Regions from separate parts of the Streptomyces rapamycinicus NRRL 5491 genome, predicted to be linked through region 1. Evidence: riboswitches for the same ligand, from Rfam matches in the RefSeq annotation. Region 1 holds a riboswitch; each other region holds the start of a gene.
What was found. Region 1 has a riboswitch for cobalamin ahead of metE (5-methyltetrahydropteroyltriglutamate--homocysteine S-methyltransferase). Riboswitches for the same ligand answer to the same signal wherever they lie in the genome.

Region 1 (4,042 bases):
CGCTGCCACTACGTCACCGCCGAGGGGGCCGAGTTCCAGCTCGTCCCGGACCCCGCCTCCGCCGAGGGGCGCCGGGCGCGCCTCGACCGATCGCACCCCGCGCTGAGCCGTTGTATGGGTTTCCTCTCGGGGACCGTGCTCGTCGTCGGCGTGGTCCTCCTGGCCCTTCAGCTCGCCGAACAGATCACCCGGGATCCGGAGGGCGTCGCCCAGTACGCCGGGACTCTCACCTCGCCCATTGACCTCTCGGGATGGGCCAACACCGTGGTCGGGCTCTGCACTGTGGCGGCCAGCACCGAGCGGGCGCTACGGCTGCGCTACAACTGGCTGCTCGACGGCGCGGCGGGCTGATCCCGGGCAGGCACCGCTGGTCGGCGCCGCGGAGATCCATCAGAAGCCCCCTAGTCCAACACCCCGGCGCACTTGTCCATGGGCGGCCGCCCCGCCGCCGTCCCAAGGTGGAGCACTGTTCCCACCAGCGAGGGAGGAGCCGCGCGTTGACCCATACAGAGGAGGGCCGGCCGGAGGGGTGGCGGCCCGGCCGCAGAGCGGTCGTGGTCACCACCACACTGGCCGGAATCGGAACGGCCATCGGCGCGGGCGGTGGTACCGCGCACGCCCGTGACACCGCGTCCGCCCGCGCCACCGAGCGCACCGAGCGCACCTTGCGGTCGAAGCGGCTGGAGGTCCGGGTGGACCCGGAGTTCCCGCGCATCGTCGCGTACACCGACCGCGAGAGCGGCGCGGCCTGGTCGGCACCGAACTGCCGGTGGCCGCCATCGCCCGCCGCGTCGGCTACGACGACCCCGCCTACTTCAGCAGGCTGTTCGCCCGCCGCGTGGGCACCGCACCGGTCCGCTTCCGCGAACAGCAGTGCCGCTCGGTCCCCGGCGGTTTCACCAACCGCGTCCCCGACCCGGCCCGCCCGCCGACCATCCCGCCCTGCGCCCCGGCGGACGACGCGCGGCTCGGCGGCGGATGATGTGACAGCGGGTGACGTGTTACCCCATTGGGGGGACGTTGGGCCGCGATCCGCCCGACAAAGGGGCACCATGCATGCGAAGCCGGTCATTTCCGGCCGCTCATCCCCAGCAAGGAGTTCCCATGCGTATGCGGACCGCCCTGTCCACGCTCGCTCTCACCGCCGCGTCCCTCGCCGTCGGCGCGACCGGTGCCGTCGCGGAGGACACTCCCGATGTCACCGTCAACAACACCAGCAGCACGACCTTCCCCGGCGTATGCGCCAGCAACCAGTTCTCCTTCGTCACCGTCCCGGTCAACCTGGTGGGCGAGTCGGACTCCGGAGCGTGCTGACCCCCTGCTCCACGCGCCCGTGAGGAGCGGAACCCCCGGCCGACACGGCCGGGGGTTTCCCATGCCGTAGGCTGGCCGGTGCAGCTGGTTCGCCCCGTCCGCCAGGCGGGAGGCGTCGCAAGAGGGAACCCGGTGGAAATCCGGGACTGCCCCGCAGCGGTGAGCGGGAACGACCGCCGTCATACGCACTGGGTCCGGTGAGAAGGACCTGGGAAGCGACGGCCAGTAGGTGTCCTCCTGAGGAGGACGCGCCCGTGAGTCCGAAGACCTGCCATCTGCCCGCGTACGGACCACCCGTGCGCGGACATCCCGGTGACCTCGAGGGCGGGTCGGCGAACAGGTACCAGGTGGACGACCGCGCGCCTGCCGCGCGAGGTCGTGGCGTCCGGTCCGTCACCCTTCGCGCTCTCCTCCCGTCGCCGGGACCTCAGGGATTCATCTCGCGAAGGAGATCTCCGTGACCACCAAGTCCGCAGCCGCGGCGGCACGGGCCACCGTGTACGGCTACCCCCGCCAGGGCCCGAACCGGGAACTGAAGAAGGCGATCGAGGGCTACTGGAAGGGCCGCGTCACCGGCGACGCGCTGAGGGCCACCGCCGCCGAACTGCGCCGCGCCAACTGGCGGCAACTGGCCGGGGCGGGCATCGACGAGGTCCCCACCGGCGACTTCTCGTACTACGACCATGTGCTGGACACCACCGTCATGGTCGGCGCCATCCCCGGCCGCCACCGGGACGCGGTCGCCGCCGACCCGCTCGACGGGTACTTCGCGATGGCGCGGGGCACCCAGGACGTGGCGCCGCTGGAAATGACCAAGTGGTTCGACACCAACTACCACTATCTGGTCCCCGAACTCGGTCCGGACACGGTGTTCGCGGCCGACTCCGCCAAGCAGGTCGCGGAGCTCAAGGAGGCCATCGCCCTCGGGCTGACCGCGCGACCGGTCCTCGTCGGCCCCGTCACGTACCTCCTGCTCGCCAAGCCCGCGCCCGGCGCGCCCGCCGGCTTCGAGCCGCTCACCCTGCTGGACCGGCTGCTTCCGGTGTACGCCGAGGTCATGGCCGACCTGCGGGCGGCCGGTGCCGAATGGGTGCAGCTCGACGAGCCCGCCCTGGTCCAGGACCGCACCCCCGCCGAGCGACACGCGGCCGGGCGCGCCTACCGCGACCTGGGCGCCCTCACCGACCGCCCGAAGCTGCTGGTCGCCTCGTACTTCGACCGTCTCGGCGAGGCGCTGCCGGTGCTGGCCAAGGCCCCGGTCGAGGGGCTGGCGCTGGACTTCACGGAGGCCGCCGCGGCGAACCTGGACGCGCTGGCCGCCGTCGGCGGGCTGCCCCGCAAGCGGCTGGTCGCCGGTGTCGTCAACGGCCGCAACATCTGGGTCAACGACCTGGAGAAGTCCCTGGCCACGCTCGGCACCCTGCTGGGCCTGGCGGACCGGGTCGACGTGGCCGCCTCCTGCTCGCTGCTGCACGTCCCGCTCGACGCGACGGCCGAGCGGGACGTCGAACCGCAGATCCTGCGCTGGCTGGCCTTCGCCCGGCAGAAGACCGCGGAGATCGTCACCCTCGCCAGGGGCCTGGCCCGCGGCACCGGCGCGATCACCGCCGAACTGGCCGCGAACCGGGCCGACCTCGCCTCCCGCGCGGGCTCCCCCATCACCCGCGACCCGGCCGTCCGCGCCCGCGCCGCCGTGGTCACCGAGGCCGACGCCCACCGCTCCCAGCCGTACGCCGAGCGCACTGCGGCCCAGCGCGCCCACCTCCGGCTGCCGCTGCTGCCGACCACCACCATCGGCTCCTTCCCGCAGACCGGCGAACTCCGCACCGCCCGCGCCGACCTGCGCGGGGGCCGGATCGACACGGCCGGGTACGAGGAGCGCGTCAGGGCCGAGATCCAGGAGGTGGTCTCCTTCCAGGAGAAGACCGGCCTGGATGTGCTGGTGCACGGCGAGGCCGAGCGCAACGACATGGTCCAGTACTTCGCCGAGCAGCTCACCGGCTATCTGGCCACCCAGCACGGCTGGGTCCAGTCCTACGGCACCCGTTACGTCCGCCCGCCGATCCTGGCCGGTGACATCTCGCGCCCCGAGCCGATGACGGTGCGCTGGACGGCGTACGCCCAGTCCCTCACCGACCGCCCGGTCAAGGGCATGCTCACCGGCCCGGTGACGATGCTGGCCTGGTCCTTCGTCCGCGACGACCAGCCCCGCGGCGACACCGCACGCCAGATCGCCCTCGCCCTGCGCGACGAGGTGAACGACCTGGAGGCGGCCGGGACCTCGGTCATCCAGGTGGACGAGCCCGCGCTGCGCGAGACCCTGCCCCTGCGCACCGCCGACCGGCCCGCCTATCTGGCCTGGGCGACCGAGTCCTTCCGGCTCACCACGGGCGGCGTACGCCCCGACACCCAGATCCACACCCATATGTGCTACGCCGAGTTCGGCGACATCGTCCAGGCGATCGACGACCTCGACGCCGATGTCATCAGCCTGGAGGCCGCCCGCTCCCATATGCAGGTGGCCCGCGAGCTCGCCGCCCACGGCTATCCGCGCGAGGCCGGGCCCGGGGTGTACGACATCCACTCCCCGCGGGTGCCCGGCGCCCAGGAGGCGGCCGAACTGCTGCGGACGGGTCTGAGGGCCATCCCCGCCGAGCGGCTGTGGGTCAACCCCGACTGCGGTCTGAAGACCCGCGGCTGGCCGGAGACCCGCGCCTCACTGGAGAAC
Region 2 (4,042 bases), 120 kb from region 1:
GCCGATCGGACTGTTGTGCCTGGTCCGCCAGGGGGTGCAGTCCAAGGGCACGGGCAGCATCGCGAAGTGCCCGCCCACCGGGTCACGCGGGGTGGCCCGCCGCAGCATCGGCTCCAACAACCCGCGCGACTCCAGCAGTTCGGCCGTACGTGGCTGGATCGCGCCGCCCTTCACCTGCTCGATGCGCTGGTCCAGCTTCTCCAGCACCAGGGTCTCGGCCCCGGCCAGCGCCAGCTCGTACGCCAGCATCAGCCCGGTCGGGCCGGCGCCCGCGATGACGACCTCGGTCGCGCTCTCCGTCTTCTCCGTCGACACGGTCACTCCCTCTCGATTTCTCTCCTCGGACTATATGTATACCAGGTGCAGAAATCTCCTGAGGGCAATCGCTCTGCTACGGTGGTCGTCGTGGACGGCAAGCCAGGGCTACGGGAGCGGAAGAAGCAGCGGACCCACGCGGCGATCTCCGAGGCGGCGATCACGCTCTTCCTCGAACGCGGCTTCAACCAGGTGTCGGTGGCCCAGGTGGCCGAGGCGGCCGAGGTGTCCAAGCGCACGCTCTTCGCCTACTTCCCGGCGAAGGAAGACCTCGTGGTGCACCGCCTCGCCGACCACGAGACCGAAAGCGCCCGCGTCGTACGGGCCCGCCCGCCCCGCACCGCCCCGCTGACCGCACTGCGCGAGCACTTCCTCAAGGGCCTGCGCGAACGGGACCCGATCACCGGGCTCAACGACCATCCCCAGATCCTCAAGCTCACCCGGATGATCCTCGACACGCCCTCGCTGGTGGCCCGGATGGAGCGGTTCAAGGCAGGGGCCGAGCGCGCGCTCGCGCAGGCGCTGCGGGAGTCGGCGGACACCCCGGAACTCACCGCGCGGCTGGCCGCCGTCCAAATCGTCGCCGTCCAGTGGTCACTCGCACAGGACAACACCGCACGCGTGACGTACGGGGAACCGGCCGACGAGCGCTACGCGGGTGCGGTGGCCGACGCGGAGCACGCGTTCGCGCTGCTGGAGAACGGGCTGCGGCGCCCGCCCCCGCGGAAGTAACGCAAGGCGCTCAACGCGAGAGGGCCCCGGAAATGGTTCCGCGGGCCCTCGTGCGTCTCGGCGTGGTCGGTCAGTTCGGGGCGGCCGCCATCGCCCGGCTGTCCTCGGCCTTCGCGGGCCTGGGGTTCAGCAACCGCTCGGCGAGCTCGCCGAAGAGGAGGCCGAAGCCACCCCACAGGATCAGCTGCATGGCGAGGGCGGACAGCCGGAACCGCCACAGGACGGTGGCCGGGAAGTCCGCCGGGACCTCGTTGATGACGGGCAGGAAGGCGAACGCCAGCCCGATGACGACGGCGAAGGCGGCCACCGCGGCGACGGTGGCGTACCAGGTGCCCAGCTTCGGGGCGAGCCGCTTGCCGAGGATGGTGGCGGCGATCGCGAGGAGCACGCTGAGCACCATCATCAGGAAGTACAGCGTCGTCCGCTTGCCGATGGTGTCGCCGTTGCCGACGGCGGGCGGGTTGGCCGGGTACTTCAGGAACGGCACGACATAGACCGCGAGCAGCGCGCAGCCGGACAGCAGCAGCGCGGTGGCCCGCGGGCTGAAGCGGCCGACGCGGCCGAGGGCGACGCAGTAGGCGAGGGCGGCGATGCCGCCGAACGCGATCCCGTAGATCAGCACACCGGTGGCCAGGCCCGCGGTGGACTGCAGACTACGGGAGACGATCTCGACCTCGTGCTCATGCGCGGGGGCGTGGGCCTCCTCGAAGCCGATCGCGCGGTCGACGTTCGGCTCACCGAGGAAATAGGCGGCGATCAGGGCGAGCACACCGGCACCAAGACCGGCGAGCATGCCCCGCGCCAACAGGTTTCTCACTGTTGCGGAGTTCATGGGGGTGCGGCGTCCCTCGCGTCAGTGGCAGGGGAAGCCGAGCAGATGGCGGGCGTCATGCACCCACTCGTGGACACCCGAGCCGGAGACGACCGCGGTGGCGCCCTGCTCGGCGCCGACGAAGTACAGCAGAACCAGCATCAGGATGCCGAAGAAGACGGCCCAGGGAGCTATCGCCTTCAGCGGCAGCGTGGCGGGCAGGGCGGGAGTGGTGGCTGTCGGCTGCGCGACATGCTGCGCCATGACAGTGGCCTCCTAAAGGGAGTTCGCGTCCCATCTCGGTGGTGCACAGGACGATGGCTGCGGGTCTGACTCACGGAACGTCCCTTTCGGATACGTCTCGTTCACAGTGGCGCGACCGTGCCGGATTCCCACCGGCTTCCGTCAGACCATCGTCGATATCCCACCGAAGGTACCGCGTGTCGGATGCCTGGCCAAGACCGCCCACCTGGTGAGACGCCTCTCTCATACCGGGCGGCCGGTCCCGGCAGGACGCACACGCATCACTCGTCACGCCCGTAATGGGGGCTGCCGGGCGGCAGGAAGTGGCCGCGCAGGCGGGTCAGCAGCTCGGAGGTCTCCAGCGCGCGCTCGCCCAACTGGGAGGCCACGGCCAGGGCCAGGGCGTCGACCACGGCCAGTGAGCCGAGTGCCTCGCGGGTGGCCCCGGAGGCGGAGAGGGTGGCGAGGAGGGTGACGGCCACCCGGTCGCCGAGCGCCGGGCCGAGGGCGTCGGTGATCAGGACGACCGGGGCGCCCACCTCCTCGGCGTGGTCGACGATGACCTCGATCTCCTTGAAGAGCCGGGCCGGGCCGAAGATCACCACGACATCGTCCGCCGAGAGCGGCACCAGCGCGTCCGGCAGCCTGAAGCCCATGTCCGCCGTGTGACGGGCCCTGAGCCCCAGCCGGTTGAGCCTCAACGCGAGGTACTCGGCGATGATGCCGGACGGGCCGGCGCCGAAGGTCATGACCTCCTTGGCGGGCAGCAGCAGCTCCACGGCCGCGGCGAAGGCGTCGGCGCGCAGGCTGCGCCGGGTCTCGTGGATCACCTCGGCGGCGTCCTCGAAGACCCGGTCCAGCAGTTCCTCGGTGGATCCGGCCATGTGCTCGACGCGGCTGCGCAGCCGCGCGGAGGGCCGCATCAGGGTGGCGAGCGACCGGGCCACGGCGTGCTTGAGACCGGTGAAGCCGCTGTAGCCGAGGGCCTTGGCGGTGCGCACCACCGTGGCGTCGCTGGTGCCGGTGAGCGCGCCGAGTTCGCTGGCGGAGGAGAAGCCCACCTCCTGCGGATGCTCCCTGAGGAACGCCGCGACCTTCTGCTCGGCGGGGGCGAGCCGCGGCCAGGCGGCCGCCACCCGCTGCTGGAGCGGCGCGCCCTCCGGGATCTCCGCCATTTCCATCGGTTGTCCTCTCTTGACGTGCGTCCGCGGCGCATCCTACTTTCCTCGCGTCGCATTCACGACAAGTTCGTAGCAGATACTACGGAGCCATCCATGACCACTTCCGCCACCCCGACGCCCGGCCCCCGGCCCCGACCGGGGGCGGTCGACCGCCCCCGGTGGCCGGGCGGCGCCCGCTGCGCCGTGATGCTGAGCTTCGACGTGGACGGCCCGGCGCTGCTGGCCAACCTCGGCCACGCCCCCGACATCTGGCGCTCACCACGGCTGTTCTCGCTCGGCGCCTACGGCCCGCACCGGGGCACCCCCCGGATCCTGGACCTGCTGGCGGACTTCCGGATCCCCGCCACCTTCTTCGTCCCCGGCTGGACCGGCGAGAGCTGGCCCGGCCTGCTGAAGACCATCGCGGACCGCGGCCATGAGCTGGGCCACCACGGCTATATGCACGAGCTGTACTACTCGAAGACCATCGCCGAGCAGCGCGCGCTGATCGAGCGCAGCCAGGAGGTCTTCCGGCGGGTGGCCGGGACCACGGCCGTGGGATTCCGCACCCCCTCCGGTGACTTCCGCGCCGACAGCCCCCAGCTGCTGTGCGATCTCGGCTTCTCCTACTCCAGCTCCATGCGCGGCGACGACCGCCCGTACCGCTGGCGGATCGACGGGCGCGACACCGATCTCATCGAGATCCCCGCGCAGTGGGAGCTGGACGACTTCCCCCAGTTCGCCTACAACGACGTCCCGGCGGAGCCCCGCAGTCAGGACC
Region 3 (4,042 bases), 1.5 Mb from region 1:
CCTCGCAGATCACCGCGTCATGGGTGCGCCGCAGCTCCTCCAGGCACTCCGTGACGGTCCCCAGCAGCTCCTCCCGCCCCGCGGAGAGCCTCTCACCGGGCGAGGGGGCTCCGGGCCCGCCGAAGTACCCGCGCGCGCTCAGCTCGCCCACCGGCTTGCCCAGCAGCACCACTTGGCTGCTGCGGTCGCTGCCCGGCTTCAGCAGGACCGGGTTCATCAGCGCGCTCGGCTCGACGCGCGCGGCGGCGGCCTGCATGGCCTGCGCCCGCCCGATCTCCGCCCCCTCCCGGGTGACGAAGGAGTTGAGCGACATGTTCTGCGCCTTGAACGGCGCCACGCTGACGCCCTTACGGGCGAGCCACCGGCAGATCCCGGCCGTCACCACGCTCTTGCCCGCGTCGGAGGTCGTGCCCGCGACGAGCAGCCCCCCACCGCGCGCCCCGGAACCGTCCGTGCCGCCCTTACCGCGTATCCCACTCATCCGCCGCCCCTTCCCAAGGCCCGGGGCCGCCCCGTCATCGTCCTCAGGACCGGCCGGGCCACTATGGACAACCCGAGCGCCAGGACGCCGACGCGCCGCGACAGCCGTATCGCCCGCTCGATGTCGGCCGACTCCACCGGCCGCCCGCCGGAGTTGAGCACCGGCCGGTGCTCGACCCGGCCGCCGTACGCGAGGGTGCCGCCCAGCCGGACGCCGAGCGCACCCGCGAAGGACGCCTCCACGGGGCCCGCGTTGGGGCTCGGATGGCGCCGGCCGTCGCGCCGCCAGGCGCGCCACGCACCGCGCGGATCGGGGCCCGCGAGCGTCGCCAGGGCCGCCGTAAGGCGCGCACCGGGCCAGCCGGCCACATCGTCCAGCCGGGCCGCCGCCCAGCCGAACCGCCGGTAGCGCGGCGACTTGTGGCCCACCATGGCGTCCAGGGTGTTGACGGCGCGGAAACCTATGAGCCCCGGCACTCCGCCCACGGCGCCCCACACCAGCGCGCCCACGACCGCGTCGGAGGTGTTCTCGGCCACCGATTCGACGACCGCGCGGGCTATCTGCGGCCCGTCCAGCGCCTGCGGATCGCGGCCGCACAGATGCGGCAGCCGCTCCCGGGCGACCTCGAGGTCCCCGGCGGCCAGCGCCCCGCCGACGGCCCGTGCCTCACGGCCCAGGCTCGTGCCGCCCAGCACGGCCCAGGTGGCGGCGGCGGTCAGCGCGACCTCCGCGCCACGGCGGCCGTCAAGGCCCCGTACGGCGCGGCTCAGCAGCGCGGCACCGGCGGCCGCGCCGCCCGCGCACAACGCGGTGTGCAGGGCCCCGTAACCCCGGTGGTCGCGCCACAGCCGGCGCTCGGCGGCCGCGGCGGCGCGCCCGAACGCGGCCACCGGATGGCCGCGGCGCGGATCACCCGTGGCGAGGTCGCCGAGGAAGCCGAGGGCGGCGCCGCACGCGAACGAGGCGTGGTCGGCACGCATCCGTCAGGCCGCCGTCACGCCTCGGCGCGGCGATACGGGACCAGAGGGACCAGAGGGGCCAGTGGGGCCGGAAGAGCCGAATCGGACAGGGAGGGCTGGCGGCGTGGCGATGCCGGGCATGGCGGTATGTCCTCACTCAGGGTCCTCGCCCTGGTTCGACGTGACCGGCGGTGAGAGTCTCCTGGCTCCCGGATCCGCGGCCCTCCCGGTCTTCCAGCCCCGCGTACGCGACGAACCGTACGGACGAGCCGTGACCCCATACAGGCGATGGGAGGGTGCTCCCCGGTGACAGTGGCGGGACCGCGCCGGATTCTCACCGGCTTCCTCTCCTGCCGCCGTTTGGCTCGGGAAGTCCACCATGGGCCGCGAATGGCCGTCAACTCGCATATGACCCATGACGCCCGAGTGTGCCGAGCCCCACAGACCACCGCCCCTCACAGAACGGCCGCCGGACGGTCGGCGCTGGTCAGCGCCACCATCCGGCGGCCGGTGGGTCGTTCGGGGAAGCGGGGCCCTTATACGACGAAAGGAAGCGGGGTCCTCAGGCGACGATCAGATAGATGCCGTACGCCACGACCCCGGCGCACACCGCGAAGCAGGCGTACGCGCCGGTGCGGGCGAGCGGGGAGGCGCCCATGGCGCCCCCGGGCACGGCGGCGGCCGTACCGCCCTGCTCCGGCGCCGTCTTACGGGAGGTGCCGACGATGCCCAGGGTGAAGACGCCCACCATGGCGACCGTCACCGCGAGGCTGATGCCGAAGACCTGGCCGAGTGCCGCCCAGTCGATGCTCATGTTTCCTGGCTCCTTAGCGGGTGGTGCTGCTCGCGACGGCGGGGGTGGGGGGCTGCTCGGGCGTGCTCTCCGGGGTGGTGTCCCCGGGGGCGGCGCTCGACGCACCGGCGGGCGGCGGGGCCACGGACCGCAGGGCGGCCGTGACGGCGCCCACCGGCTCCTGGGTGCCGACCTCGTTGACGTTGGTGTGGTCCACGGGCTTGCGGCGCGACAGCATCCAGATCGCCCCGCAGGCCAGGACGGCGAGCACGGCCACCGCCGTGATTCCCGCGTTCCCCTGGTCGGCCAGGAGCGCGGCGGCGCCCGCCACCAGACCGGCGGCCGGCAGGGTCAGCACCCAGGCGACCACCATCCGGCCCGCGGTCGACCAGCGCACCACGGCGCCCTTACGGCCGACACCCGCGCCCATGACGGCGCCGGAGCAGACCTGGGTGGTGGACAGCGCGAAACCGATGTGGGAGGAGGCGAGGATGACGGTGGCGGCGCCGGTCTGGGCGGCGAAGCCCTGCGGCGGCTGGATGTCGGTGATGCCCTTGCCCATGGTGCGGATGATGCGCCAGCCGCCCAGGTAGGTGCCGAGCGCGATGGCCAGACCCGCCGAGACGATGACCCACAGCGGCGGGTCGGAGTCGGGCGCCACCACGTTCCCGGTGACCAGCGCCAGGGTGATCACGCCCATCGTCTTCTGGGCGTCATTGGTGCCGTGGGCCAGGGAGACCAGGGCGGCCGAGGCGATCTGCCCCGCGCGGTAGCCCTTCGCGGTGTCCTCCGGGGAGCGGTCGCGGCCGAGCCGGTAGGTGAGCCGGGTGGCGGCCAGCGTGGCGATGCCGGCCACGATCGGCGCGGCGACGGCGGGGATCAGGACCTTCATGACGATCGCGTCGCCGTTGACCCCGTCCAGGCCCACGGAGACCACGGTGGCGCCGATCAGACCGCCGAACAGGGCGTGCGAGGAGCTGGAGGGGAGTCCGGCGAGCCACGTCACCAGATTCCACAGGATCGCGCCGACGAGTCCCGCGAAGATCACTTCTGGCTGGATACCGGAACCCTCGTCGATGATCCCGCCGGAGATGGTCTTGGCCACCTCCACGGACAGGAACGCGCCGACGAGATTGAGGACGGCCGACATCGCCACCGCCACCCTGGGCCCGAGTGCTCCCGTGGAGATGGTGGTGGCCATGGCGTTAGCCGTGTCGTGGAAACCGTTCGTGAAGTCGAACACCAAGGCCGTGACGATCACGATCCCGATGAGAAGCGTGATGTGTTCCATACACCCGGTCAATCAGTTCGAAGTTCGTTAGTGGCACGGTGAACGTAAGGAAACAGGGTGAACGGAAGATGAACTGAGCAGGGCATCGGAGTGACATGGTTGCGGGATCGCCAAGGCAGTGTGAATTCCAGCCTACGTTCCCATGTCGTACGGGAGTTGAGCCGCGATCGAGGGCCGCCGAGCAAGCGCCGGGACCGGCCTCGCGGGCGTCCCCGTACCCCCCACGCTCACCCGCCCGGAGCCGGGTGTCCACTAAGCACGGTCGTAGTCGCCCGCCGTGCCCGTTCCGGTCCCGCCGCCGCGCCGCCGGCGGCCGCCTGGAAGGATCGGGCCTCGGAGGTGAGGGCAGGTGACCCAGTCGCGATCCACGCGGCAGCCGCAGCCGCGGCTGACGCATCCCCTGCGGCAGGCATGGACGCAGGTGGTGAGCACGGCCCGCAGGACCACCGCCGACGGCCTGGTCGTCGGCACCTCGGGCAATGTCTCGGCCCGCGTCGGCGACACCGTCCTGGTGACCC
Region 4 (4,042 bases), 9.5 Mb from region 1:
AGATCCGACTCCGCGATCAGCGCGTAGCCGCCGCCCGTCTCGAAGAGCGCCTGCGCCATGTACTCACCGGTGGGCGCGGTCGCCGCGGTGTACTCCTTGAACAGGTTCTCGTTGTCCTTGCGGTAGTCGCCCAGCCACGCGGCCGCGTCCGGGGGCAGGGTGAAGGCCGAGGTCTCGCCGAGGACATCGCCGCTGCCGGAGGGCAGGTCGTAGCGATAGGCGACCCCGTCGTCCGAGACCCGCACCACGAGGTCCAGCCGGGCGTTCCCGCCGCCGCGGAACCGGAAGCGGGTCTCGGTCATCCGTGCCGTGCGCGAGCGCTGCTTGCCGACCGTCGACCGGTAGCGCTCCACGACGGTGCGGTCGTGGCGTCCCAGATAGCGCAGCCCGTGCGACAGATCCGCCCGCTCGGTGACGATGCCCACGGGCGAGGGCTCGATCACCGTACGTCCGCCCCGGGACACCTGGAGCGCCAGCGCTCCCGAGGCGCCGTCGAGCCGCAGTTGGGCGAGGGGACCGGAGTGGGGCGAGGGGCCGCGCACGGTCCAGGCGGAGTCCTTCGCCTGTGCGGGCCCGGTGACGAAGAGCGTCATGGCCAGGACGCCGCAGAGCAGAAATGCCACTGCGGAGCGTCGGTAAGATCTCGGCATCGTTGCCTCCCGAGGCGGATACGTTACCGAGTCATCCGATAACTGGGGAGGGGGCGGGCGATATTACGCCCCGTCAAGGGTCGTGGGCGCGTGAGAGATCGGATCTATAGCTTGGCTGCTTCCGGAGACGCCACCAGGGGTAGAGGGTCGGCTGACGGACCCGCGCACGGTCCGGATGAGGAGGCGCACACGATGAGCGGCACGGCTCGGCCCGGCGACCCGGACCCGGGGACGGCGGACCGGGAGGCGGTGGACCCGGAGACCGCGGACCGGGAGGCGGCGGACCCGGCGCCCGCCGAGCCCGAGGGCGGGGACCCCGCCTGCTGGCTGGAGCGGGTCTGCGCCGACTGCGGCGCGATCCAGGACACCGCCCACTTCGCTCGCTGTGCGCGCTGCGGAGCCCCGAGGGAGTGAGCGGGGCGCCCGGGATGCGATGATGCCGGGCGACAAGGGCGACGGCGGAACGAGGAAGCCGGTGAGAATCCGGCGCGGTACCGCCACTGTGATCGGCGAGCGGATCCCGGACAGGCCACTGCCCGCATGCGCGGGTGGGAAGGCCGGGACGAGCATCGACCCGAGAGCCAGGAGACTCACGCGGTCGCCTCCTCGATCGACACCGGGGCGGACTTCCCCGGAGGAGGGGTGGTGCGGCGTGCCCGTAGGGCCGGCCGATCCGCTGCCGTGCCGGGTGACCGTGTGCCGGGACTGCTGTTGCGGCAGTCCCAAGGTGACCGGCGTCGACCACGCCGCGCAGCTCGCGCGGCTCGGTGCGGAGGCGCCCGTACGCGTCTCCGAGTGTCTGGACGTCTGCGACCAGGCCAATGTGATCGTGGTGCAGCCGTCGGCCGCCGGACGGGCCGCCGGGGGCCGGCCGGTCTGGCTCGGCCTGGTCAACGACCCGGACGCGACGGAGGACATCGTGGCCTGGGTCCGGGCGGGCGGCCCCGGGGTGGTGCCGCTGCCCGACATCCTCGATCTGTACGCCTTCTCGCCGCGGGGGAGTGCCTCGGCCGAGCCGTCACCGGGCGGTCGCTGAACGCCCGAAGTCCCCTGCCACGTAGGGGAGTTGCTCCTGTGAGCAGAACTCTGGCGGCCTCGCACCCCGTGGGCTACCGTCGGTAACACGTTGTCGGCCGGTAACACGATTCCGTCGCGGCGGCCCCCTCCGTATCTCCCGCACCCTCCGAACCCCTCCCGGAAGGCAGCTCATGGAGAACTCCACAGAGAATTCCGCGTCGCCCGCCGGGATCAGCGGGATCAGCCGCCGCCGCGCCCTGACGGCGGCGGGCGGTGTGCTCGCCGGTGCCGCGCTCGCCCAGGCGGCGGTTCCGGCCTTCGCCGCCTCCGGGGCGTCCTCGGACGCGGACGCCATCGTGGTCGGCCACGGGCTCGCCGGGCTGGTGGCCACGGCGGAACTGGCCGCCGCGGGGCGCAAGGTGCTCCTCCTCGACCAGGAGCCCGAGAGCAACCTCGGCGGCCAGGCGTTCTGGTCCTTCGGCGGCCTGTTCTTCGTCGACTCCGAGGAACAGCGGCTGATGGGGATCAAGGACTCCCCCGAACTGGCCTGGCAGGACTGGCTCGGCACGGCCGGCTTCGACCGCGGTGTCACCGACCCCGGCGGCCAGGACCACTGGGCCCACAAGTGGGCGGAGGCGTATGTGGACTTCGCCTCCGGGGAGAAGCGGTCCTGGCTGCACGGGCTCGGTGTGCAGTGGTTCCCGATCGTCGGCTGGGCCGAGCGCGGCGGCGGCCTCGCGGACGGCCACGGCAACTCGGTGCCGCGTTTCCATGTCACCTGGGGCACCGGTCCGGCCGTGGTCGAGCCATTTGAGAAGAAGGTACGGGCCGCCGCGAAGGACGGCCGGGTGACCTTCAAGTTCCGGCACCGGGTGGACGAGCTGATCGTCACCGGTGGCACCGTCACCGGGGTGAGCGGCTCGATCCTGGAGCCGAGCGACGCCGCCCGCGGCAAGCAGACCTCGCGCACCGTCGTGGGCGACTTCGAGCTCAACGCCCCGGTGGTGATCGTCACCTCCGGCGGTATCGGCGCCAACCACGACCTCGTACGCCGGAACTGGCCCGACCGGCTCGGCTCACCGCCGAAGTTCATGGTCACCGGCGTCCCGGCGTATGTGGACGGCCGCATGCTGGCGATCACCGAGAAGGCGGGCGGACGGATCGTCAACCCCGACCGGATGTGGCACTACACCGAGGGCCTCAGGAACTACGACCCGATCTGGCCGGGCCATGGCATCCGCATTCTGCCCGGTCCGTCGTCGATGTGGTTCGACGCGAAGGGCAGACGGTTCTCCAGCCCCGACATCCCGGGCTACGACACCCTGCACACCCTCGCATCGATCACCGCCACCGGCTATGACTACTCGTGGTTCGTCACCACCCAGAAGATCATGGCCAAGGAGTTCGCGCTCTCGGGCTCGGAGCAGAACCCGGACCTGACCAACAAGGACATCCTGCAACTCCTCTCCCGCATCTGGCAGACCCCCGAGCCGATCCAGCGGTTCCGGGACAAGGGCGAGGACTTCGTCGTCGCCACTTCCCTGCCCCAACTGGTCGCGGGCATGAACAAGCTGACCGGCGACAACCTGATCGACCTGGCGGACCTCCAACGGCAGATCGAGGCCCGCGACCGCGAGATCGCGAACCCGTACACCAAGGACGTCCAGGTCATGGGCATCCGCAACGCGCTCGCCTACCCCGGGGACACCCTCAGCCGCACCGCCTCCGCGCACCGGATCCTGGACTCGGGCGCCGGACCGCTGATCGCCGTGCGCCTCAACATCCTCACCCGCAAGACCCTCGGCGGCCTCCAGACCGACCTCTCCGGCCGCGTCCTGGACGCCTCCGGCCACCCGGTCAGCGGCCTGTACGCGGCCGGTGAGGTGGCGGGCTTCGGCGGGGGAGGAGTGCACGGCTACCGCTCCCTGGAGGGCACCTTCCTCGGCGGCTGCCTCTTCTCGGGCCGCACCGCGGGCCGCGCGGCGGCGTCCGCGACCGCGACCTGACCCGGCGTCAGGATGGCTGGACCTCGTCGAAGAGGGCGATGGCTGCGGCGGGGTCCGGGCTCACAAGGCGTTCCAGACCGGCCGTCGTGATCTTCGCCCACCGGCCGGCCCGTGCCCACATCCGTTCCTCGAAGGCGCGGACGGCCTCGTCCAGATCTCCAGGGCCGGTGGCGATGGACTCGGCGAGTTCGGCGCCTTCCAGCATCGCGAGGTTCGCGCCCGCCCCCAACGGGGGCATCAGATGGGCGGCGTCACCCAGCAGCGTCACCCCGGGGACGTGGGGCCAGGTGTGGGACACGGGCAGGACGTGGAGGGGGCGGTGGACGAAAGCGGTGCCGTGGCGGAGGAGGTCGAGGACGGGAGCGGCCC

Region 2: another riboswitch for cobalamin. It lies ahead of LIV37_RS42450 (CbtB domain-containing protein); the one in region 1 lies ahead of metE (5-methyltetrahydropteroyltriglutamate--homocysteine S-methyltransferase).
Region 3: another riboswitch for cobalamin. It lies ahead of LIV37_RS37530 (cobalamin biosynthesis protein); the one in region 1 lies ahead of metE (5-methyltetrahydropteroyltriglutamate--homocysteine S-methyltransferase).
Region 4: another riboswitch for cobalamin. It lies ahead of LIV37_RS03980 ((2Fe-2S) ferredoxin domain-containing protein); the one in region 1 lies ahead of metE (5-methyltetrahydropteroyltriglutamate--homocysteine S-methyltransferase).

The regions. Positions count from the first base shown of each region.
Region 1 covers NZ_CP085193.1:10,375,471-10,379,512, reverse strand. The annotation lists gene LIV37_RS43080 (hypothetical protein) at 1-351, shown strand, start outside; partial or broken gene LIV37_RS43075 (helix-turn-helix domain-containing protein) at 755-982, shown strand; gene LIV37_RS43070 (hypothetical protein) at 1,105-1,314, shown strand; cobalamin riboswitch at 1,383-1,604, shown strand; gene metE (5-methyltetrahydropteroyltriglutamate--homocysteine S-methyltransferase) at 1,772-4,042, shown strand, end outside.
Region 2 covers NZ_CP085193.1:10,250,993-10,255,034, reverse strand. The annotation lists gene LIV37_RS42465 (FAD-dependent monooxygenase) at 1-315, opposite strand, end outside; gene LIV37_RS42460 (TetR/AcrR family transcriptional regulator) at 397-1,047, shown strand; gene LIV37_RS42455 (CbtA family protein) at 1,118-1,879, opposite strand; gene LIV37_RS42450 (CbtB domain-containing protein) at 1,901-2,122, opposite strand; cobalamin riboswitch at 2,161-2,288, opposite strand; gene LIV37_RS42445 (MurR/RpiR family transcriptional regulator) at 2,383-3,282, opposite strand; gene LIV37_RS42440 (polysaccharide deacetylase family protein) at 3,376-4,042, shown strand, end outside.
Region 3 covers NZ_CP085193.1:8,920,436-8,924,477, forward strand. The annotation lists gene LIV37_RS37525 (cobyric acid synthase) at 1-481, opposite strand, end outside; gene LIV37_RS37530 (cobalamin biosynthesis protein) at 478-1,461, opposite strand; cobalamin riboswitch at 1,617-1,834, opposite strand; gene LIV37_RS37535 (hypothetical protein) at 2,003-2,254, opposite strand; gene LIV37_RS37540 (inorganic phosphate transporter) at 2,268-3,524, opposite strand; gene LIV37_RS37545 (class II aldolase/adducin family protein) at 3,874-4,042, shown strand, end outside.
Region 4 covers NZ_CP085193.1:880,531-884,572, reverse strand. The annotation lists gene LIV37_RS03990 (glycoside hydrolase family 97 protein) at 1-650, opposite strand, end outside; gene LIV37_RS03985 (hypothetical protein) at 843-1,064, shown strand; cobalamin riboswitch at 1,080-1,257, shown strand; gene LIV37_RS03980 ((2Fe-2S) ferredoxin domain-containing protein) at 1,303-1,686, shown strand; gene LIV37_RS03975 (FAD-binding dehydrogenase) at 1,859-3,673, shown strand; gene LIV37_RS03970 (FAD-dependent oxidoreductase) at 3,681-4,042, opposite strand, start outside.